3 regions of the Shewanella sp. W3-18-1 genome follow, and region 2 is predicted to be linked to each of the others. Evidence: predicted binding sites of a transcription regulator. Region 2 holds the regulator's gene; each other region holds the start of a gene.
What was found. The regulator LexA, encoded in region 2, represses DNA repair genes until DNA is damaged. The targets are predictions, from matches to a motif close to TACTGTATNNNNATACAGTA.
Positions count from the first base shown of each region.

Region 1 (7,975 bases), 170 kb from region 2:
GTTTAAAGAAGTTATTGTGTGGATTAGCCAAAAAAAGGATAAGGCCATCACCTGATAGCCTTTGCCCCATGTGCCGTTGTTATTAACGAATACTCGTCTTCGAAGCGGTTTAATAATTTTACGCTTAAACATAGTTTCACTCCTTGAATCATAAAAAGAATTCCATGGTTATTACTAAAACAATGTAACGATGATTAAATCACTCAGAAAGATAAAAATAAATTAAGCTATAAACTCTAAAAAAGTAATTATTTAGTATGACGACATTAGTTGAATTCGTCCCTTTAGATTGTTTTTGCGATAGATATTTTGAAGATGCATTTTCACTGTGTTAAGTGAAACATTCAATGCTTTGGCAATCTATTGCTGATAAATGTGAGACTAAAGAACTATTTCTGACAACTTGCCCATGAAATCCAGCTCTTAGCAATGTAATTTCTATTTGAGTATCGTGATGATTGACGACAGCGACATAAACTGTTGATTTTTCATGTCGCAATACCAATGCGGGAGATGTTTTTTGTGTCCAGTCGACAAAAATAACTCGATTAATATATTGTTGTTCATTGTTTGATAGTGCCTTTCGTAAACACAATCCATTCGTAAAATAAATTTTTTTCAACTCTGGTAACAAGTCAAAACCTTCTCCCTCCAGACGAATACCATTTCGTATATTCATATTCATACGTACATTCTCATATATCCATATATATCACTCGGGAAAAACATTACTCTAGTTAAACAAACTCTGAGTATGACATTTCAATTTTTTTATTGTACGATCCTTCGCCTAATTAATAAGCTAAAGTAAAACCTCCCCACTGAAAAGGATTTTTTATGGGACAAAATACATTATTGAGTGCTGTACTATTAACCACCACTGCCTTTGGTGCCAATGCAGAACAGTTGTTCATTCCTTTCTCGGATGCTAAATCTCCTGAAGAAAAACGCATCCACTTTACGCCCTTTGATATTATCACCGCAGTAAATGACAATAAGTTGACTCTTTTGACTGTCTCTGGACAGTTGACTCGGCAAAGCGTTGAACTACCTGAAAGTTATAGCCCTGAGCATGTTATCAATAATTATTTGGCTCAGATGAAAAAGCTCAATGCTGAGGTTTTATTTAATTGCAAGGCTGCATCCTGCGGAGATGGCCAAGCAATGCAGAGTCAACTAAAGCCACTTAGAGAAGTGAATGCCGACTATCACAGTGCTTACGTGGCAGCAAAAATGAAAGGTACAAGTGGTGATGTTTACAGCAGCATCTATGCCGTTAATCGTGAGGGCAGGTACACCTACATACAGGTCGATATTCTTGAGGTAATCCCAGAGCCGCTTGATCTGATTCAGGCAAACAACAGCTTTTTGCAACAGGCGCCAAAGGAGATTGAGATTAAAGACAAACGCAGTGAGGATGCACAAGGATCGGCTGATCATCCTTTGCTGGGTCGCATGCCCGGCAGTTATATCGCTCACTACAAACAAATCAATTTTACGCAGGTGCCTGTGATTGTGGGAATGACCGGAAGCGATTACCAAACCAAGCCACTAGCTGCCAAGCTCACCCAAATCAGTTATCGCATGCCAGAGAGCTATTCTCTATTTGAAATCAACAGCAATTATGCCGCAGCGGCACAAAAACTGGCCGCAGAACGAATATTCCATTGTAAAGGTACCGCCTGTGGTGACGATGACAGCCTGATAAAAGCCATGGGCTTATTTAAAGATGATCAAGATGATGAGGGGCAAGAGTACCAGCTGTTTCAACTCAGCCATCCGCAGGGCGATGTATATTTCGATATCTATTCACAGGGATATTCCAATGGTACACCGACTGACACTACTGTTAGAGTAATGGAACTCTCGGCACTGAAGGATGATCGGGTGGCGATTAATCTCGATGCGTTAACCGATGCTATCTCGCAAACAGGTAAGGCGACGTTGGAGGGCTTGCTGTTCGATTACGACAGTGAGCGCATGCTGCCCGAGTCCAAGCCAGTATTAGAGGTGCTAGCAACTTATCTTAAGCAAAATCCTGCTCTGAGTTTTTATGTGGTCGGTCATACCGATGATAAGGGCGAGCGGAGTTACAATCAAAGCCTGTCAGAACGCCGTGCTGCTGCCGTGATTAAACAACTGAATGAAACGTTTAACATTCCATCCGTCCAATTAACAGCCCATGGCAACGGTGAATACAGCCCAGTCGCGAGTAATGCTAACGACACGGGGCAGCGTTTGAATCGCCGAGTCGAGCTGGTGCTTAGATCTGACAAAAAATAGTCAATAACCTGAACTAGTGTAAGCAAAGTTGAGCTAATGGCTCTCCCCGTGATCGGAGCTTTCGAATAAGAGAAACTCCATCACTCAGGAGAGTAAAGCGGCTGCTATAGCAGATCTCAAATAGCAAGTGGCTGGGGAGAAATTAATGACGTAGGGCTATCTCCCATTTCAAGTGCTGTCTTTTGGATTAGTGGCGTATGGAAAACCGGATCCTGTGCCACTTCTTTTATGCCGTTAATACAAAATTGCATTCCCATACACACCAATAGAAACCCCATAATCCGCGTCATAGCATCAATACCCGTAGCACCGAGGATTTTACAAACGGGATCTGCCAGCTTAAGTACGCCCCAACTGATCAGGCTCATCAAAGCAAAAGCCGTCACCATAGCGCTATAAATCGTAAAACGGCTGTATTCATCGGGCAGCTCAGCAATTTGGGCTGCACCACTAATCACCAACGCCATAGTGCCAGGCCCACACATACTTGGCATCGTCAGCGGCACAAAAGCAATACTTTCATTAATATCGACATTATTAGCCTGTGCTGGCGTAGGAAATAGCATTCTAAAACCAATAAAGCCGATAATCAGCCCACCCGCTAATCGCAAACCAGGGATTGAAATACCAAATAGCTCTAAGATTGAAGAGCCAATAAAAAAGCAAACACAAAGAGTGCAAAATAGGTAGATAGCAGCCAAGTTAACCTGATGCCGAACATGTTCGCGAGACATCCCCTTACTCAGCCCCAAAAGTAGAGTGGCCGTAGTAGGCGGATTAACCATCGGTAATAATGCTAATAAAGCAAGAACCACGACTTGGAAATACATCCTGCACCTCGTATGAGAAATGATAAATAAAACTTATCTAACCAAGACTAATTTTATGTGTAACAGATGAAAACTCAAAATATCTGTATTTTTATGTATCGATACAAAACAAAGCGGTTAGGCAGCCAATTTAAAAGAGCACAACCTTTACCCTCCTGCACTTTTATCGCGTTACGTCCTAAGATTGCCTTACGCTTATTCTCTGTTAATATATGTATAAATTCACAGTGATTGAGTGCTAACGACTTGCAGCAATTGGATCTTGTTCCGATCACCGACCTCAAAGGCGTCGCCAAAAAGGTCGCGGAGAAACTCGCAAAGCTCGGCATCACAACAGTACAAGATCTGCTGTTTCACTTACCCCTGCGCTACGAAGACAGAACCCAAATCTATCCGATTGCCGCCCTCAGCCCTGGTAGTTACGGCACGATAGAAGCAGAAATCCAATCGACACAAATCATCCAAGGCCGCAAGCGCATGCTGGTCTGCAATGTGCGCGACGATACGGGCAGCTTAAGCCTGCGCTTCTTTAACTTTTCCGTTGCTCAGCGTAATGCCATGCAAAATGGTTTGATGATCCGCGCCTATGGTGAAGTGCGCCGTGGTAGTCATCAAGCTGAGATAGTGCATCCAGAATATAAAGTGGTGTATCCCGGTGAAGATGTTCACCTGAGTGATACCCTAACGCCGATTTATCCCACAACTGAAGGCTTAAAACAGGCGAGTTGGCTAAAGCTGACGGAGCAAGCCTTAGTATTGCTGAAAGAGGGTGGCTTAACTGAGCTGCTGCCACCGCAATTGCAACCTAACAACATCAGCCTTAAACAAGCACTGCAGACGTTACATCGCCCTCCTGCGGGGATCTCTCAGTTCGATTTAGAGCTAGGTCAACACCCTGCCCAGCAACGACTCGTGCAGGAAGAATTACTCGCCCATAATCTCAGCATGTTGCGCCTACGGCAGCGCAGTAATTTAGACGCTGCCGTCACCATGCAGGCCACGGGGCAGTTGCTCAATCCCTTCCTCGCAGCTCTGCCCTTTAAGCCGACTGGCGCCCAGCAAAGAGTCGTGGCTGATATAGGCAAAGATTTAGAAAAACCACACCCTATGATGCGCTTAGTGCAAGGGGATGTTGGCTCAGGCAAAACCTTAGTCGCGGCGATGGCGGCATTGCAAGCGATTGAAAACGGTTATCAAGTTGCCATGATGGCGCCAACCGAATTATTAGCAGAGCAACATGCGACTAACTTTGCCGCTTGGTTTGAGCCACTCGGGCTTAAAGTCGGTTGGCTTGCAGGGAAACTGAAAGGCAAGGCCAGAACCCAATCCCTTGCGGATATTGAATCTGGCGCAGCCCATATGGTGATTGGCACCCATGCCATCTTCCAGCAGCATGTGGTCTTTAACAAACTCGCGTTAATTATTATCGATGAGCAGCACAGATTCGGCGTACACCAACGCTTAGGTCTGCGGGAAAAAGGCATGAGCCAAGGCTTTCATCCACATCAGTTAATCATGACTGCAACCCCCATTCCACGCACATTGGCGATGACGGCCTATGCAGATCTCGACACCTCCATTATCGATGAACTGCCACCGGGGCGTACACCCGTCACCACAGTGGCAATTGCCGATTCCCGCCGTAACGAAGTGCTTGAACGGGTGCGCAACGCCGTCATCACCGACCAACGTCAAGCCTACTGGGTGTGTACTCTGATTGAAGAGTCTGAAGTGCTCGAATGCCAAGCCGCCGAAGACACGGCCGAAGAACTGCGTCTCGCACTGCCAGATCTCAATATCGGCCTAGTGCATGGCAGATTAAAAAGTGCCGAGAAACAGCAAATCATGGCCGACTTTAAGGCAGGCATGATTCATCTACTGGTAGCGACAACCGTGATTGAAGTCGGCGTCGACGTGCCCAATGCTAGCCTAATGATCATCGAAAACCCTGAACGTTTAGGTCTAGCACAACTGCATCAACTGCGCGGACGAGTCGGTCGAGGCGCCATCGCAAGCCATTGTGTGTTACTCTACAAGGCGCCGTTGAGCCATACCGCCACCCAACGACTGAGTGTCCTCAGACAAAGCAATGATGGTTTCATCATAGCGCAGAAAGATTTAGAAATTCGTGGCCCGGGTGAAGTGCTTGGCACTAAACAGACGGGGCTCGCCGAGCTCAAAATTGCCGATCTGGTGCGCGATCAAGCTTTGATCCCACACATTCAGAAACTGGCAAATCATGTAATGACGCAGGCACCTGAAAAGGTCGATGCAATTATTTTACGTTGGCTCGGGCACAGACAGCACTATGTGCAGGCTTAATTAGATAGGAAGCGAATCGCTTCATAGTAAAATAAATCATGTATGTTCAGCTAGGTGCTATAGACAAGCGCATGGAAACTTGCACAATAAACCTGCGGCCCTCGAATAAGTCCGTTATTGCACTTTAATGTTAGCTGCATGTATTCACCACGTTACCTTGAAACTCAAGCTAAGGATGTAAAATGCAAGTTAATCAAGACGATAGAATAAACCCTCAAGAGACTTCTTCTAGCAGCAATCGCTTTGCTCTTTTTGCGATAGTGCTCGTCGTGCTACTTTCTGCCGGAGGATATTATTACTACAGCGGTGATTCAGACTCACCCAAACGCATCCCTAACGCGCCCATTGTATTACCTGAAACACCATCATCTGAACCTATGACACTGGAAAGTGCTACGGAGCCAGAAGAAACCACAGAAACAACACCAACAACCACTGAAACAAACACCAACAGCACAGAGTCATCCGTAACGACTGAGCCTGAGGTCGTCGTTGAACCCGTACCCGCCTTGGCTGAAAGTGATACTTTTGTACAACAAAAAGCACTCGCCATCATTAATAATAATCTGCTTGCATCTTCATTAGTGCAGCAAGACATTATTCGTCAATTCGTTGTGTTTGTAGATAACCTGGCTCAAGGTGAATTAACCCGTAAGGTAAGCCCAATTAAAGGGCCAGAAAAACTGTTTACAGTGTCTGAGATCACGAATAAAGTCTATTTGAATCCAGATAGTTATCATAGATACGACGCTTATGTTGACTCAATTACTAAGATGGATGAGCAGAGCCTAATCCGCACCTATAAGCAACTAACGCCGCTGTTGGAAGAAGCTTTTAGTGAGTTGGGTTATAGTAATGCGAAGTTTAATGACCGAATGCAACAAGCAATTAAAGTTTTACTCGCGGCACCTATCGTTGAAGATCCCATTGAATTGAGTTCAATTAGCGTTAACTATCAATTTGTTGACCCTAATTTAGAAGCACTACCCAGTGCACAAAAATTGTTAATCCGCATGGGTCCAGAAAACACCCGTAAGCTCAAAGTTGCGTTACGTAAACTTGAAAATCAATTAGCACAATAACCTTAAACCCACTCAACAAAAGGCGCCCAGTGCGCCTTTTGTAATCTAAAACTCACTATATCAATATGTAATACCACTTTGTTTCTTATTACCCTACCTCATGAATAATATGTTACCAATGAGTTGAAATTTCCGATTTGGTTGCATTTTGTTAACCAGCATAATGCAAATGGCTTCATTAAAACTAAAGACTTAGTGTAGAATGCACGACACAACTGAGGGAGTATTTGGCGCGATTTATCCAACGCGTAGGTAGCCCAATATTAATTAAATTTATTAATGTTTTTAACTTAGTTAGGGATAACTAAGACAGCTTTAAACTAGTGTCGAGGCAAAGTAGTGCAACTAACATTCAGCATTCTCTCTTGGGGCGCATGGGCTCCTCAATATCCCCTTAATGATAGCTGGCAATGTTGGCGCAAAAACTCGGCTGAGCAGACCTCAGGCACAAGCACTACATCAGAACTGGACACCACTTCCCCACCCCTGACACACATTCCTTCCATGCAACGCCGCCGTTTTAGTCGATTAACTAAAATGATGTTAGAGGTCAGTTTTCGTTGCAGCGTAACACATAATTGTCGCTCTATTTTTGCCTCGCGCCATGGAGAGTTACAGCGCACCATTGGCCTGCTCGAAGATATTATCGCTAAACAGCCCTTATCGCCCTTAGGTTTTAGTCAGTCGGTGCACAACACCGCCAGCGGCATTTTTGGCATAGTAGCGGCCAATACCGCGCCTTCAACCTCAGTTGCGGCGGGCACAGAAACCCTGTCCCAAGCTATGGTCGAAGCCTTCGCCCAATTACATCAATCGCCAGAACCATTGCTATTGGTTTTCGGTGATGATCCAGTGCCTCCTGTGTACGATGAGTTTACCCAAGAATTTGAATTACCTTTGGCCCTAGGCCTACAACTCGCGCCCTTCGATACACCCGCTTCGACCAAGCTCACGGTGAGCCACATTTCTAAGGCAACAGCTTTAAATCCGCTGACCTATGGTGCATTTATCCACGCCCTAGCAACGGCGCAAAATATTTCAGGCTGCTTATCCCAATGGCATTGGAGACTTGAGCATGTTTGATGCAGCCCACAGCCATGACGCCGCTAAGGATCATCAAGATTCAATGCTCAATGCCGCTTATACCTTGCCGGAAACTCGCCGCAAAGGGCTGAATTATGTGCCACGTTGGCTAGGTGGCGTGAGTTGTTATATCGCCTTTGGCTTAGGCGGCTTATTAAGCTCCTTGACCATTCTGCCGCTACTGCGTTTTTGGCCAGGCACACCAGAGGCGCGGATTATTCGGGTACAAAAGGCCGTGCATTTTATGTTCAAAGGCTTTGTCGCCATGCTCACTTGGGCAGGTGTGATTAAGGTCAGCAGCCACGATGCCCAAAAATTACATGATGCCAAAGGCGTTATCGTCATTGCCAACCACCCCAGTTTAGTGGATGTGGT
Region 1 covers NC_008750.1:326,290-334,264, reverse strand. The annotation lists gene SPUTW3181_RS22305 (hypothetical protein) at 253-321, opposite strand; gene SPUTW3181_RS21410 (hypothetical protein) at 332-685, opposite strand; gene SPUTW3181_RS01595 (OmpA family protein) at 838-2,283, shown strand; gene SPUTW3181_RS01590 (MarC family NAAT transporter) at 2,400-3,113, opposite strand; gene recG (ATP-dependent DNA helicase RecG) at 3,360-5,435, shown strand; gene SPUTW3181_RS01580 (DUF3014 domain-containing protein) at 5,618-6,517, shown strand; gene SPUTW3181_RS01575 (beta-ketoacyl synthase chain length factor) at 6,857-7,600, shown strand; gene SPUTW3181_RS01570 (lysophospholipid acyltransferase family protein) at 7,593-7,975, shown strand, end outside.
Region 1: a site for LexA is predicted at 3,324-3,343, ahead of recG (ATP-dependent DNA helicase RecG). Genes of this name have one in related genera too.

Region 2 (7,975 bases):
TAACACTCAAAGTGCCGTAGAGTTTTTTATCGTAAAACTCTGGTGCTGTAATGCCATGCAATGCCCCTAAACGCTGAGCAAGTAAATGGCTTTCAGACTCGAGTTCTGAACGTTCCATCTTAGGACGATGTGCTAGCAAATTAAAAATGATGGCATAGCGTTGCAATGTCTCACTGACCGATCCTGAGAGCAATACCAACTGACTGGAATGTTCCGTTACAACTGATAAGTTATCTGACTCAGTTATTAAGCCTTGCTCAATAAAGAGATCCAGCACTTGATTGACATAGGAAGGTATATCCTTAATTCCCATAAACAGCTCAGCCTTTAGCAACGGATAAAAGTCATTCACGATTGCCACAATTTGCTGTCGCTGACTTTGCTCATTATGGGTCAAACAACTCGCAATAAGAGAAGGAATAATAAATAAGTGGATAATATTATTGCGATAATAGGTCATCGAAATGGCCTGATTAGCATCGATAGACACTATCTCACCTAAAGGATCACTGGATACTGAAAACTTATTTAAATCAATACCCTGCTGAACAAGATGCTTACCATCACCTTCCGCGACAGAAGTAAAAGAGGTATAAGGCACCCGCTTCAGCAGCGTGAGGTACAAATCTAACTGACGTTCTAACAAACAACGCTCAAGCGCATTTTGCTCAGAAGCCAATAAAGCTAAACTGGTGAGCGTGACGGAACTGGCCGCTGCCGCATCATTAATACGTGTCATCACCCGATTTGCTAACACGTTAACCGCTGGAGTTAACCAAGTTGGCTTTTGTTCAGGATCATCGGCAAGCTCTGCGCGCCAGTTAGGTGCCATTTCGTTTAAAAAGGTTTGCAGGGTAATCGGCTCTCCAAAGTTCACATAACCTTGACCAAAATTACCTAACTTGCGAATAGCTCCAAAAACTTGCCAAACGGATTCTTTTTGTTTTTTCTTGCCACTTAACTCTTTGTGATACGTGGCGACTTCCATCACATGGTCATAACCTAAATATACGGGAACCAAAGTAACTGGGCGCTCAATTCCGCGCAGCACGCTGTTCATTGTCATTGCTATCATGCCCGTTTTGGGCGCTAACAAACGCCCCGTACGAGACCGACCGCCCTCAGAGAAATACTCCACCGAATAGCCCTTGGCAAACAGTTGATCTAAATATTCACGAAAGACTGCGGTATAAAGCTTATTACCATTAAAACTACGACGGATAAAGAACGCGCCACCACGGCGGAACAATGGTCCCGCGGGCCAAAAGTTAAGGTTTATCCCTGCTGCAATATGCGGCGGCACCATACCTTGGTAATACAAAATGTAGGATAGCAATAGATAATCCATATGACTTCGATGACAAGGCACATAGACAATTTCGTGACCATCATGGTGTAACTGACGAATATGTTCGGCACCTTTAATATTGATGCCACTGTAGAGCTTATTCCATAACCAGGTTAAAAAACGCTCGGCAATGCGCACTAAACTATCTGAATAATTTGCTGCTATTTCATCAAGATACTCAATTGCAGTTTCACGAGATTGAGTTTCAGAAATCTTTTTGCTCACAGCCTCTTCTTGAATCGCCTTACGTAATGACTCCGATTTGAGCAACGAATCAAATAATGCCTGACGATTTGGCAGTAAAGGACCCGTCATCACCTTACGTTGGCGGCGAAAATGCACCCGTGCCACACGCGCTAATTTATGGGCTATCCCCATATCAGTACCGTGTTCATCTGCCATATAACGCAGTGAAACTGCATTCGAAAACTGTACAAAATTATGACGGCCTAGAAACAAAATCATGAAGCACTTACGTAGCCAAGTTGGATTTTCACGCTCCAACACAGCCGCTTTCATCGTATCGTCTTCTTTACCTGGAGTACGTCCCCAATAAAGACTCACTGGCACTAACTGAATATCAAGCTCCGGGCGCTCCTTATGAACAGCCAAGAGACGCATAAAACACTCAAGGAATGGCTCGTTACCCGCACGTTCACCAAACAAAGGTTTACGTCCTTGAAGGCAAACAACCCGTGGCGCAACAACACCGTTAACAACTAAAGGTTCGTAGGGGCTTGGCAAGCCTAATTTTTCGGTGACTTCACTTAGTGCCGCAATGTCACTCAGCGATTCTGTTTTCATGACATAAGCAAGTGGTCTGGAGGTATCCAGATTCAGATCGGCAAAAGGATCCTGAGGCACCACAATAGTGTGGACTAAGTGTTTTTGGATCCAACGTAATGATTTCAACCAAAGAGAGTCTTGTTTAGGCATTATTCTTATGCAATTAAGTACGTTTACTAGCCCAATAGAATACCAGACTCTGGGGAGTATTCGCTAATTCTCTCCTATATATCCCTAAATCGCCCTAACATCAGGCGTTTTATAAGCCTATAAAACAATATATGCATCCCATCGGGATAAAATAAATACTCTTAAAAAATTAAACACTTAAAATTAAATAAGAAAATATAAAACGCCTTATCTTCCATAAAAACTCAACCAATAGATCAGGCTGAGATTTGCCGATTTAAAACACTTTACGATCTAAAAATGGTTAATACTTGCACTACAAACAATACTGTATATACTAACAGTAACTGTATAGAAAAACAGGAACAGCCATGAGACCCTTAACGCCACGCCAAGCTGAAATTTTAGAGCTAATTAAACGTAATATTGCCGATACAGGAATGCCACCCACCCGAGCAGAAATTGCCACTCGTTTAGGCTTTAAAAGTGCTAATGCTGCTGAGGAGCACCTCAAAGCTCTCGCCAAAAAAGGCTGTATCGAAATCATGCCAGGTACCTCTCGGGGTATCCGTCTCCCAGCAGAGGAAGAGGTCGTGGTTGAATATGGCCTGCCACTTATAGGCCAAGTAGCCGCTGGTGAGCCAATCTTGGCTCAAGAACATGTTGAACAGTACTATCAAGTTGACCCAAGTATGTTCCACCCTACCGCCGATTTTTTACTGCGAGTAAAAGGTGACAGCATGAAAAACATCGGCATTCTTGAAGGTGATTTGTTAGCGGTGCATAAAGTACAACAAGCGAGAAATGGTCAAGTAGTTGTTGCAAGAGTCGACGATGATGTCACGGTTAAACGCTTCGAAAAAAAAGGCAACTTAGTCTATCTATACGCAGAAAATGAAGACTACTCACCAATTAAAGTGGATTTAAGTTGTCAAAGTTTAACAATTGAAGGACTCGCTGTTGGTGTGATCCGTAATGGAGATTGGCTATGAGTAACCTATTAGGCAATGCCCCACGTCATCCGGGGTTGTGGCTCGACAACATTCGAGAGCCTGATGCAAACTGGCAGTATGCACCGATCAGCTGTGTGCCTACACAGACTCAAGGCCGTACTGAGTTAATCCAGCTCAGTACGCAGCTCGCACAACTCAGTCAACAGGGGCGTTGGGTTGTACTCATCAATCCACCAAGTATTGGCTATAAACAGTTACTCACATCAGCAGGTGTGCGCATGGATCGTATATTACTCGTTCATGCAAAAGATGAGGTAGAAACCCTATGGGCGATGGAGAAAGCCTTAACAAGTGGTACGTCCAGTGCAGTCATTACTTGGACGACCTCACTCGATGCCCGTGATAATCGACGCTTACAAATTGTGGCAAAAAGTGCCAGAGCGATGGGTATTGTATTAGAGGAAGTAAATAACCACTTACAGGATAAGGTCCGCCTTGAGCAACATACACACTTTAAGCAAGCCACTTTTTTTAGCCCTGTTCATTAGTTTTACAAAAGATTTTTTAGCCGTGAAAGCCGCCTCACATATGAATGTGAGGCTTTTTTTTAGCAATTTTTCAGACAATTAGAAAAATAAGTGATCTTGATCAATATTTAAACAGCAAGTATGGTTGATTAAGCTGGTGACTCTATATCTCTGGCGATGGTAAAAACCGAGCTGTTATCCCAGCCAATTTTCCATCAATAATTAAAATGACAGATTTTTTCAGTAGTATGTGCCAGCGTGGCGAATTAACAGCAGTAACAGTACAAAAGTAAGCCATCAACGCACATTGAAGTCAAAAACGCTTTTTTGGGAACTGAAGAGTTTGCATAGAGTTGAGACTTACTGTGTGACTCTTCTTTGTAGTTGCAATTTGCAATTAGCAGAGGAGAAGTCTTGTGAAGCAATTGTTGTATTGTTTACTCGTGGTGTTATTCGCACCACCGTTGAACGCAGCGGATTCGCGGTTCAATATGACCACTGGTGTAACCGAGATAAGTGGCAAGGTTTATCACTTGCATATGACTATCTTGTATATCTGCTGTGCTATTGGCCTCGTGGTTTTTGGCGTAATGATTTATGCCATGATAAACCACAGAAAATCCAAAGGCGCAGTTGCCGCCCATTTCCATGAAAGTACCAAAGTTGAAATTGCTTGGACCATATTGCCATTTATTATCCTGATCCTAATGGCCATACCTGCAACCAAAACCTTAATCGCAATGGAAGATACGAGCAATGCTGATATCACCATCAAAGTCACTGGTTCTCAGTGGAAATGGCATTACAGCTACTTCGATCAAGATATTGATTTTTACAGCATACTCTCGACACCTAGAACACAAATTGATGGTTCAGAACCTAAGGGCGAGCACTATCTCCTTGAAGTCGATAAACCGCTTGTTGTTCCAATAAATCGCAAAATCCGCTTCCTAATGACATCAGAAGATGTCATTCATTCATGGTGGGTTCCAGCCTTTGCGGTGAAAAAAGATGCGAATCCTGGTTTTATTAATGAAGCATGGACACGTATCGATAAACCAGGCATTTATCGCGGCCAGTGTGCTGAACTTTGCGGTAAAGATCACGGCTTTATGCCCATAGTCGTAAAAGCCTTACCAGAAGCAGAATTTGATGCTTGGATTACCGAGCAAAAACAAGCAGCACAAACCGCTGCCGCTACAGCTCAAGCCGCCCTATCACAAACCCTTAGCCAAGCAGACTTAATGACCCAAGGTGAGCAAGTCTATATGGCTCGATGCGCAGCATGCCACCAACCTAATGGAGAAGGATTAAAAGGTGTATTTCCAGGTTTGAAAGGTAGTCCTATCGCAACAGGCCCTCTTACTCCCCACCTTGAAATTATCATCCATGGTAAAGCTGGTACGGCAATGCAGGCTTTTGCTAACCAATTAACTGCCCAAGAAATTGCCGCAGTGACAACCTATGAGCGAAATGCGTGGGGAAATAATATGGGGGATGCTGTTCAAGCCAAAGATGTGAACGACTATATGAATGGTGATCGCCAGCCTAAGACATCGACAACACAAACACAGCAAGTCGCCGCGTTGCCTACAGAGCCAACAGTCCAAGGTGCTAGCATCGATCCCGCTAGCCTGCCAACACTGACCCATGACGCGCTAATGACGGAAGGAGAAGCCATCTATATCTCAAGTTGTGCAGCCTGCCATCAAGTAAATGGCTTAGGTATTCCGCCTGCTTTTCCATCGTTAGTTAATAGCAACATTGTAACGGGGCCAATTGCCAACCATATCGAGATTGTGATGCACGGCAAAACGGGAACGGCGATGCAGGCATTTGACAAACAACTCAGCCCACAACAACTCGCCGCGGTCATTACTTATGAGCGAAATGCTTGGGGTAATAATACAGGCGATACAGTTCAAGCCGCCGATATCGTTAAACATGGACAGTAGGGGATTAGGATGAGCACTATGACTCAAGAACACACCGCAGTCCATGATGACCACCATCATGGGGCACCGAAGGGCATTATGCGCTGGTTGCTAACCACCAACCATAAGGATATTGGCACCCTTTATTTATGGTTTAGTTTCATTATGTTTTTAACGGGTGGCGCCATGGCAATGGTGATCCGAGCTGAATTATTTCAACCCGGATTACAGCTAGTTGAGCCAAATTTTTTCAATCAAATGACCACTGTTCATGGGCTGATCATGGTCTTTGGAGCCGTTATGCCCGCGTTCACAGGATTGGCCAATTGGTTAATTCCTATGATGATTGGCGCGCCAGATATGGCGTTACCTAGGATGAATAACTGGAGTTTTTGGATCCTTCCTTTCGCCTTCGCTATTTTACTCGGTTCATTATTTATGGAAGGAGGAGGCCCAAACTTTGGTTGGACTTTCTATGCACCGCTCTCAACAACTTATAGCCCTGACAGCACTGCTCTCTTCGTGTTTTCTATCCATATCATGGGAATAAGTTCGATCATGGGCGCAATTAATGTGATTGTGACCATAGTGAACTTACGTGCGCCAGGCATGACATGGATGAAACTGCCGCTATTTGTATGGACTTGGCTAATTACGGCATTTTTGCTAATAGCAGTCATGCCTGTACTCGCAGGTGTAGTGACTATGGTGCTCACCGATAAATTTTTTGGAACCAGTTTCTTCGAGGCGGCAGGCGGCGGCGATCCTGTGATGTTTCAACATATCTTTTGGTTCTTCGGCCATCCAGAAGTTTACATCATGATTTTGCCTTCTTTTGGCATCATCTCGGCCATAGTTCCGGCTTTCAGTCGTAAAAAACTCTTTGGTTATGCCTCTATGGTGTATGCAACAGCCAGTATTGCCATTTTGTCTTTCCTTGTGTGGGCACACCATATGTTTACAACGGGTATGCCCGTGTTTGCAGAACTGTTTTTTATGTACTGCACTATGCTGATTGCCGTGCCGACAGGAGTGAAGGTCTTTAACTGGGTAGCAACCATGTGGCGAGGCTCGCTGACCTTTGAAACACCGATGTTATTTGCCGTGGCTTTTATTATCCTTTTCACTATTGGTGGTTTTTCGGGACTAATGCTTGCAATTACCCCCGCTGACTTCCAGTACCACGACACTTATTTTGTAGTCGCACACTTCCATTATGTACTTGTAACAGGTGCGATTTTTTCCATTATGGCGGCGGCCTACTACTGGCTCCCAAAATGGACTGGTCATATGTATAACGAACGTTTAGCACAGTGGCATTTTTGGTGCTCAGTGATTTCCGTCAACGTACTCTTTTTCCCTATGCATTTCCTCGGGCTTGCAGGAATGCCGCGACGGATCCCTGACTACTCCATCCAATTTGCCGATATAAACCAAATCGTATCGATTGGCGGTTTTGCCTTTGGTCTATCGCAATTGATTTTCTTAGTACTGGTAATCAAGTGTATCCGTGGCGGTGAGAAAGCGCCCGCTAAACCTTGGGAAGGCTCCGAAGGGCTAGAATGGACATTACCAAGCCCTGCGCCTTACCACTCATTTACGACACCTCCTGAGGTGAAATAAAATGACCAGCACAACTAGGTCAAATCGTAAACTTATCAGCTTGTTAGTTCTAGGCTGTGTGGGTATGTTTGGCTTTGGGTTCGCACTCGTCCCCCTGTATGATGTTCTGTGTGAGAAGCTAGGCATCAATGGTAAACCCGCAAGTACAGCCAGTAATTATCAAGCGATAACTGTCGATACAAGCCGCACTGTGACTGTGGAGTTTATTTCCCAGGTGCAAACGGGTATGCCATGGAAGTTTGAACCGCAAATTAAGCGGCTTGTGGTTCATCCTGGCGAGCTTGTCCATACAGCATTTTTGGCTCGTAATGAGTCAAACCATGCCACAGTTGGGCAAGCAATACCCTCAGTTTCCCCAGGCCAAGGGGCGGCCTATTTCAATAAAACGGAATGTTTTTGCTTTAATAAGCAACCCTTGGCCGCGGCGACCAGTGCTGAGTTACCGCTTATTTTCTTTGTGGATCCTCAATTACCCGAGTCAATCCATACTTTAACCCTCTCTTACACCCTCTACGACATTACCGACAAGCAGTTAGCGTCTGCCATAGAGCAAGGAGCTGCCAAATGACCACGAAACATCAAACCTACTATGTTCCATCCCAAAGCATCTGGCCCATTGTCGGTGCCATTGGATTATTTTTTATTGCCGTTGGCGCAGGACTTTTCGTCCAACAG
Region 2 covers NC_008750.1:157,534-165,508, reverse strand. The annotation lists gene plsB (glycerol-3-phosphate 1-O-acyltransferase PlsB) at 1-2,284, opposite strand, end outside; gene lexA (transcriptional repressor LexA) at 2,635-3,255, shown strand; gene SPUTW3181_RS00700 (cell division inhibitor SulA) at 3,252-3,764, shown strand; gene coxB (cytochrome c oxidase subunit II) at 4,160-5,698, shown strand; gene ctaD (cytochrome c oxidase subunit I) at 5,708-7,300, shown strand; gene SPUTW3181_RS00685 (cytochrome c oxidase assembly protein) at 7,302-7,868, shown strand; gene SPUTW3181_RS00680 (cytochrome c oxidase subunit 3) at 7,865-7,975, shown strand, end outside.

Region 3 (7,975 bases), 1.6 Mb from region 2:
TCAATACTAAGCAGGTTATGTGCCATAGGTAGGGAAAGCTGAAAATCAAGGTGTTTTTTAGATACGGATCAGGCAATCTCGAAATATCGTGATTATCGGTTGTTAAATACCGTTAGATAAATTAAATGTCGTTATTACATCAAAAGACAATAACGACATGTATGCAACAAGTGTGTCATTACACTGCTGCTGTAGATTTACGGCTATTAGAAGCTGAACGACTGGTTGATCGAGTTACCGAACTTTTGGAACTGGTCTTTTGGGAACCATATTTGTTGGAAACATCGTTTTTTGTTGTACCTATGCCTTTCGCTGAACTTGATTTTTTAGAATACGACTTACGATAACCGGATTTATGACTTGCCGTTTTACGATAACCTTGCCCTTTTAATCCATTAAGTGCAGTTGGCAACTGTGCTCCCGCATTTTGGATAAGTGTGGATAAGGTGCCGAGCAACGGCTGCATAAATCCTTGATAGGAGGTTTCTTTATGACAAATGCCGTTCAAGCTCGCTTCCCAAAGCGCCGTCATATCCGGCGTAGTGGCGCTCAAAGGCAAGCTGTTAATCAATCCTTTCCCCACGTCTGTCGAGACAATAGATTTACCTAGGCGTTGTAAAAAACCGCGTTTGAATAGCAATTCGATAATACCTGCACGGGTGGCCTCAGTACCTAATCCATCGGTTTCTTTAAGAATTTTACGGATCTCAGGGTCAGTGACATAACGACTAATGCCCGTCATCGCACTGAGTAAGGTCGCATCGGTAAAGGCCTTTGGTGGCTGAGTATTTTTTTCAAGCAATTCGCCTCGAGTACAATGCAAAGCTTGCCCCAATTTCAAAGGCGGTAATTGGCCAATAAACTCGTCATGCTCCTCATCATCCTTACCTGCGCTTTCTTCCGTCGACTTGTTGCCACTCGCCTTACTGCCATTTGGCTCTTGGCGGGCAAAGAGTTGCTTCCAGCCGAGGGATTTATCCTGACGCGCCTTGGTATTAAATAAGCCACCCTCGATTGTCACTTGCACTGTGGTTTCACTGTAACAATAAGCCGGATAAAACTGGGCTAAGTACTGGCGGGCAATATGAAGATATAACTGCCTCTCACGCTGACTCAAGCTAGATAAGTTAGCCGTCTTCTCTGTTGGAACGATTGCGTGGTGGGCGTCCACTTTTTTATCATCCCATGCTTTAGATTTAAGACGGGGATCGGGTGCATCAGCACCTTGCAATAACTCAGCAGCACCGTCACTTATCGCCTTAAGTACCGAAGGCGCAAGATTATGTTGCTCAACGGGTAAATAACGACTGTCGGAGCGTGGGTAAGTAATGAGTTTATGACGTTCATACAAACTTTGGCAGGTATCGAGCACATCCTTAGCACTCATACCAAACCGTTTAGCCGCATCAATCTGCAACGCTGATAAACTGTAAGGTAAAGGCGGATGCTGTTTCTTATCCTTAGCCACTAATTGAGTGACTAAGGCGGGTTTATCGCTGATGCGACTCACCACATTTTGCGCTAACCCTCTCGCTAACACTCGTCCTTCTTCATCCATATAAGGCTGACAAGCTTCACTCGGTTGCCACTTGGCGCTGAAGGTTTCTTGCTTGTCCGTTGCCAAATGTGCCAGTACTTCATAAAAAGGCTTAGACTGAAAATTAGCAATTTCTTTATCACGGCGCACCACTAGCCCAAGCAATGGCGTTTGTACTCGGCCGACTGATAACACGCCTTGATAACCGACCTTTTTACCTTGGATGGTGTACGCACGCGTCATATTCATACCATAGAGCCAATCGGCACGGCTACGGGCTAAAGCAGAGGTAGATAATGGGATAAATTCGCGATTACTGCGTAGCTGCGTTAGAGCCCGTTTTACAGCTTGTGGGTTTAAGTCACTGATCAGTAAACGCTGGGTTTGATGTAGCTTGTCCCCCGTCACACCAAGATAGGCAATCACTTCATCCACGAGTAACTGCCCTTCACGGTCGGGATCGCCCGCATTAACCAGCATACTCGCTTGTTTAACTAATCGTTTAAGCACAGTGAGTTGACTGCGGGTTGCTGCCTTAGGTGTCAGTTGCCACTTGTCTGGCACTATCGGTAAGTGCTCAAATTTCCATGCTTTAAATTCAGGATTATAGGCATCAGGTTCTGCTTGTTCGAGCAAGTGACCGACACACCAAGACACGCAATCGCCATTAGCGGCTTCGATAAATCCATCGCCTTTTTTATGGGGTTTAGGCAATACATCGGCAATGGCCCGCCCTAGGCTAGGTTTTTCTGCGATATAGAGGATCATACAAACACCAAACACTGGATATAATTACAGTACAATCTAGCTCAAAGTCCTTCTAAGTGCAAATCACAGCAAGCCTGACAGGAAAGCAATTATTAAATTGTAAATTCAATTGAGAATTATTCTCAACAAAGTGTAGAGTGAGCACATTGACAAGGAGGATTTATGAACCCATTAGCAAAAAAATTAATCCACAACATACATGCAGAAAAAACAGCATTAGTCCTAAGATTTAATCAGTTACTTATATTTCATACCCTATTACTACTTGCTATTAGTTTACTTACGAGTTCATGGCTAGGACAGCTTAGCTTAATTGATATACCACTGATTGGGTGGGTTATTCTATTAATTCCTATTGCGGTGAGTCTATCACTATTACTACGCCACCAAGTGACTCGCCATAGCTTAAGCAGTCTATTTAGCGTTTGGATGTTGCTTTGGATCTGGGGATAAATCACTGGTTTTTAATACGATTGGTATAATCAATATGCTTAAAGAACCATAAAAAAAGCCAGTGATATCATCACTGGCCCATGATCTGCCTAACACTTGCCGTTAAGGGTGACAGACGTTATGCAACTCTAAGTTAGTACCAATATCTTTATTACGATCCGCTTTTGCATCATCGTTACGCAGTTGCGTTAAGTGATCTAAATACGCTTGATCAACGTCATTGGTAATATAGTGACCATCGAATACTGAGGTCTCGAAGCGTTTAATCTCAGGGTTTTCCATTCTCACCGCTTCAACTAGATCAGACAGATTTTGGAAAATAATACCATCTGCACCAATCAGTTTAGCGATTTCATCGGCATCACGTCCATGGGCGATCAGCTCATTCGAGGTCGGCATGTCGATACCATACACGTTCGGGAAACGAATCTCTGGCGCAGCAGAAGCAAAATACACTTTCTTAGCACCCGCTTCACGAGCCATTTCGATGATCTGCTCAGAGGTCGTCCCGCGAACGATAGAGTCATCCACTAACAGTACATTTTTACCTTTAAACTCAGTGTTGATTGCATTGAGTTTACGGCGCACTGATTTCTTACGTTCCTGTTGACCAGGCATAATGAAGGTACGGCCAATATAACGGTTTTTCACAAAACCTTGGCGGTACGGTAAGTCCATGCAACGGGCAATTTCCAGCGCGATATCGCAGGAGGTTTCAGGAATAGGGATCACCACATCGATATCGTGATCGTACCATTCCTTCTTAATCTTCTCGCCAAGCTTAGCGCCCATGTTGACGCGACTTGCATACACAGACACTTTGTCGATAGTCGAATCTGGACGGGCAAAATAAACGAATTCGAAGATACAAGGCGCATAGCTCGGTTCTGCCGCGCATTGACGGGTATACAGCTGGCCGTCAATTGACACATAAATCGCTTCACCCGGCGCGACATCACGCATCACTTCAAAGCCAACGGCATCGAGTGCCACACTTTCTGAAGCGACCATGTATTCAGTGCCAGTAGCAGTTTCGTGCTTACCTAACACCAAAGGACGAATACCAAATGGATCACGAAACGCGACTAAGCCTTGACCAATAATCATGGCAACCACAGCGTAGGCACCACGGGCTTGCTGGTGCACATTTGCGACCGCATCGAACACTTCTTCCGACGTCAGAGTCAAACTCGTGGTTTTTTGCAGCTCATCAGCCAAGAGATTTAATAACACTTCAGAATCTGAGGTGGTATTCACATGACGACGTTTTTTAATCAGCCCTTCGGCTAATTCGACTGTGTTGGTTAAGTTACCGTTGTGGGCTAATGAAATCCCAAATGGCGAGTTAACATAGAAAGGCTGCGCTTCTGATGCGCTTGAACTGCCCGCAGTTGGATAACGTACATGGCCAATCCCTGCATTGCCCTGTAAGCGCTGCATATGCTTGACTTCAAATACATCTTTTACCAGACCGTTGGCTTTACGTAGTCTGAAAGCACCACGATCAACGGTCACAATACCTGCCGCATCCTGACCTCTGTGCTGAAGCACGGTCAGTGCATCATAAATGGTCTGATTAACCGATGATTGGCCAACTATTCCGACGATACCACACATGGGTAAGCTTCCTCATTGTAAGATGTTCTATGTCCTTTCATGTTGAAATATAAGCAAAAAGAAAAATGACGTTGAATAGACATTTTGACTTAGGTTTATATTCATCAATTAGGATAAATTTATTGTCTTTTTTATATTTTGGGTACAAAGCTGGAGGTGTTTTCCAAATAGTTAAAAAACCATTGAATAACAACGCCAAATTCGGGCACTAGCACAGAATCCTTCCACCATTGGGCGTTGGGAGAACCTGTGAAAGCATCCATAAAAAACAACAAGGCGCTAACAATAAGCGCACCTCTAATGGCACCGAAACACAGACCTAAGAGTCTGTCAGTGCCAGATAATCCTGTTTTAACAACTAGTTGCCCAAGGATGTAATTGACTAAGGCGCCGAGTATCAAGGTGGTAATAAAGAGGATGGCAATGGATACACCATTACGCAGCATTTCATCGTTCATTTGGGTTAAATGAACGGCAAGATCTTGATAAAACTGGCTGGCAACAAAGAAAGCCGCAAACCATACCACTAAGGACATGGCTTCTTTGGCAAATCCACGGATCAGACTGATAAGAGTCGATAATCCGATGACGAATATGATAGCGTAATCAATCCAAACCATTGAGATGGCTTTCCGACATGGGCTTTAAGACGGCGCGATTCTACCAGAGACTGAAATGATTCTCACCCCTAGAGGGTAAATAAATTATTTTCAGTCTCAAGGGGGTTATCGCCATTAAGATTCCAGAGGATTAAAAGGGACAATCCGCCCTTTTAAGCCAGTAAGGCTTTCAATATCTTCTAACATTTTCTTCAATTTGGCTTCAGAGACATCGGGACCAACAAAGACTTTGGTTAATACGCCATCCCTTGGAGTGTCTGGAATAGTGTACGCTTTAAAACCATTTTTACGTAGCTGTGCAACCAATGCTTTGACGTTAGCTGCATTGCTAAAAGCGCCCAATTGTAAGGTTAGCCCTGGTTTAATCGAGTCGCGGCTCACGACTTTAATACCATCATCTTTAGTGGTTTTTGCCGTTTCAGCTTTAGGCTTTTCTGTCTTTGCAACTGTGGTCGATTTGACCTCAGGCTTTTTCACGGGTTCAGACTTAGCCACAGCCGATTTAGCAGGCTCTTTCTTAGGCTCGGATTTCGTTGGCTCAGGCTTATTTTCCGGTTTAGACGTGTCTTGTTTAACGACCTCCTTAGCAGGAACAGATGTTGCTGGTTCTGTTTTAACCGCTTGCGCTAACAAAGCTTCGTCACTGCTTGAATGAGTACCAACAGCGTCTTCCCCTTCAAGTGCCACGACCTCCTTGGTCGATAGCACCTCAAACATATCATCGGCATTTTTCCGCTGCTCAACGAGAGGGGGACGCAAAGGGATTTCTGCAAACTGCTCTTCTTGACGCTCTTTTTTGCCGTCCAAAATATCCGGTAAAAATATCACCCCGAGGGCGACCAGCACCACAGTGCCGACTAAACGATTATGAAACTGGCTAGACAAAACTGACATCCTGCTTAAATAGAGATTTAAATCCTGCCACAGTGTAAAAGGAGCCAAACACAATTACCACATCATCAGGGCTAATTTGCGCTTTTAATGCCGACCAAGCGGCATCTATTCCCTCAAATTCAAACGCATTAGCCTCTGCGGCTAAGGTTTTACGTAATTGGCTTGCACTCGCACCACGTTCACCATGCAAGCTGACTAAATACCAAGTATCCACTAAAGGATCAACCACAGGTAATACACCCGCGATATCTTTATCCTTCAACATACCGCAAAGGGCAAAGACGCGCTTACCCACAACCATTGATGCTAACTGTTGTACCAAAAACCGCGCCGCATGGGGATTATGAGCCACATCGAGTAGCACTAACGGTTGCTCATTCACCCGTTCCAGTCGACCCGTTAAGCGAGCCGAGTTAATCCCCTCTGCAATAACAGCAGGCGCGATATTCGGCCACCCCTGTTCAATCACAGCCAATACAGTCGCCGCATTAGGTAATGGCAAAGCAGGTAACGCTAAATCGTGCAGTTTGAGTACTTGGCCTTTAAAATCCCACAGCTTGCCATGGACTTGATAACTGAACTCGTTGCCAACGCGATATAAGATTGCGCCCACCTCATTGGCGACTTCATTAACTGTGTGTGGCAAGTTAGGCTCCCCCACAATCGCAGGTTTACCACAGCGGAAAATACCTGCCTTTTCACGGCCCACAAGCTCACGGGTATTACCTAAATAACTTTCATGATCTAAGTCGACTGACGTGACCACACTGATATCGGCATCGATAATATTGGTGGCATCTAACCGCCCACCTAAACCGACTTCTAAGATAACCACGTCAAGCTGAGCGGCTTTAAAGAGTATCAAGCCTGCAAGCGTAGCGTACTCAAAAAAGGTCAGAGAAATATCGCCGCGCGCGGCTTCAATTTGCTCAAATGCCGCAACAAAAGCACCATCACTGGCATCGCTACCATTGATTCGCACTCGTTCATTGTACTTCAGCATGTGCGGCGAGCTATATACACCGACGGTTAAGCCAGATAAACGCAGAATATTTTCGAGCATGGCACAAGTGGTGCCTTTACCGTTCGTTCCCGCCACTGTCACTATTTTGGTTTGACCTAAATCCAAAAGATTGAGAATTTGCGCGACCTTAGCGACACGGGTTAACCCCATATCGATTTCACTTGGATGAATGGACAACAAATAATCCAACCACTGTTCCAGTGCTGCATTTGACGCGGGGGCTGTTAGCATCTGTTATTTCCTTCCTTTAATCACGCTCGATAATCATATTCAGATATTGGTCTAATTATCCCAACGACATTAATCCAACATAAATAATGGCCCAAGCGCGAGCTTAGGCAATTGATATTGTTCTGGATAAGTCACATCAACTAGATAGAGTCCATGAGGTTTAGCCGTTGCTGCGGCTTGGTTTCTATCTTTTAACGCGAGCAAATCACCCATCCAAGTCAGTGGCTGATTACCTAGACCGATTTCTAACAATGAACCGACGATATTACGCACCATATGATGCAAGAAAGCATTGGCGGCGATATCGACAATCACATACATGCCTTGGCGCGTAACATTGACACTATGTACATTACGAAACGGTGTTTTCGACTGACACTGCACCGCGCGAAAACTGGTAAAATCCTGCTCACCCAAAAGTACCTGCGCCGCTTGGTGCATTTTGTCGGCATCAATATTACCGTGATAATGGCTTACACCATGGCGTAAAATCCCAGGGCGAAAACTGTGATTATAAATCACATAACGGTAGCGTCTGGCGGTGGCCGAAAAGCGCGCATGAAAACTGTCGTCGACTTCCTTGACCCAACGTACGGCAATATTATCAGGTAAATTAGCATTTACCCCTAAAGTCCAAGCGCCTTCATTTCGAATTGCATTCGTATCAAAATGCACCACTTGGCCTGTGGCATGCACACCCGCATCGGTACGTCCGGCACAAAATAACCCTATAGGTTCATTTGCCACTATCGATAAAGCACGCTCTAATTGCCCTTGTACTGAATCGACTTCGGCCTGACGTTGCCAACCAAAATAACCACTGCCATCATA
Region 3 covers NC_008750.1:1,787,154-1,795,128, reverse strand. The annotation lists gene SPUTW3181_RS08215 (DNA topoisomerase III) at 179-2,305, opposite strand; gene SPUTW3181_RS08210 (hypothetical protein) at 2,468-2,758, shown strand; gene purF (amidophosphoribosyltransferase) at 2,861-4,375, opposite strand; gene SPUTW3181_RS08200 (CvpA family protein) at 4,507-4,995, opposite strand; gene dedD (cell division protein DedD) at 5,110-5,880, opposite strand; gene folC (bifunctional tetrahydrofolate synthase/dihydrofolate synthase) at 5,873-7,144, opposite strand; gene truA (tRNA pseudouridine(38-40) synthase TruA) at 7,214-7,975, opposite strand, start outside.
Region 3: a site for LexA is predicted at 2,318-2,337, ahead of SPUTW3181_RS08215 (DNA topoisomerase III). Genes of this name have one in related genera too.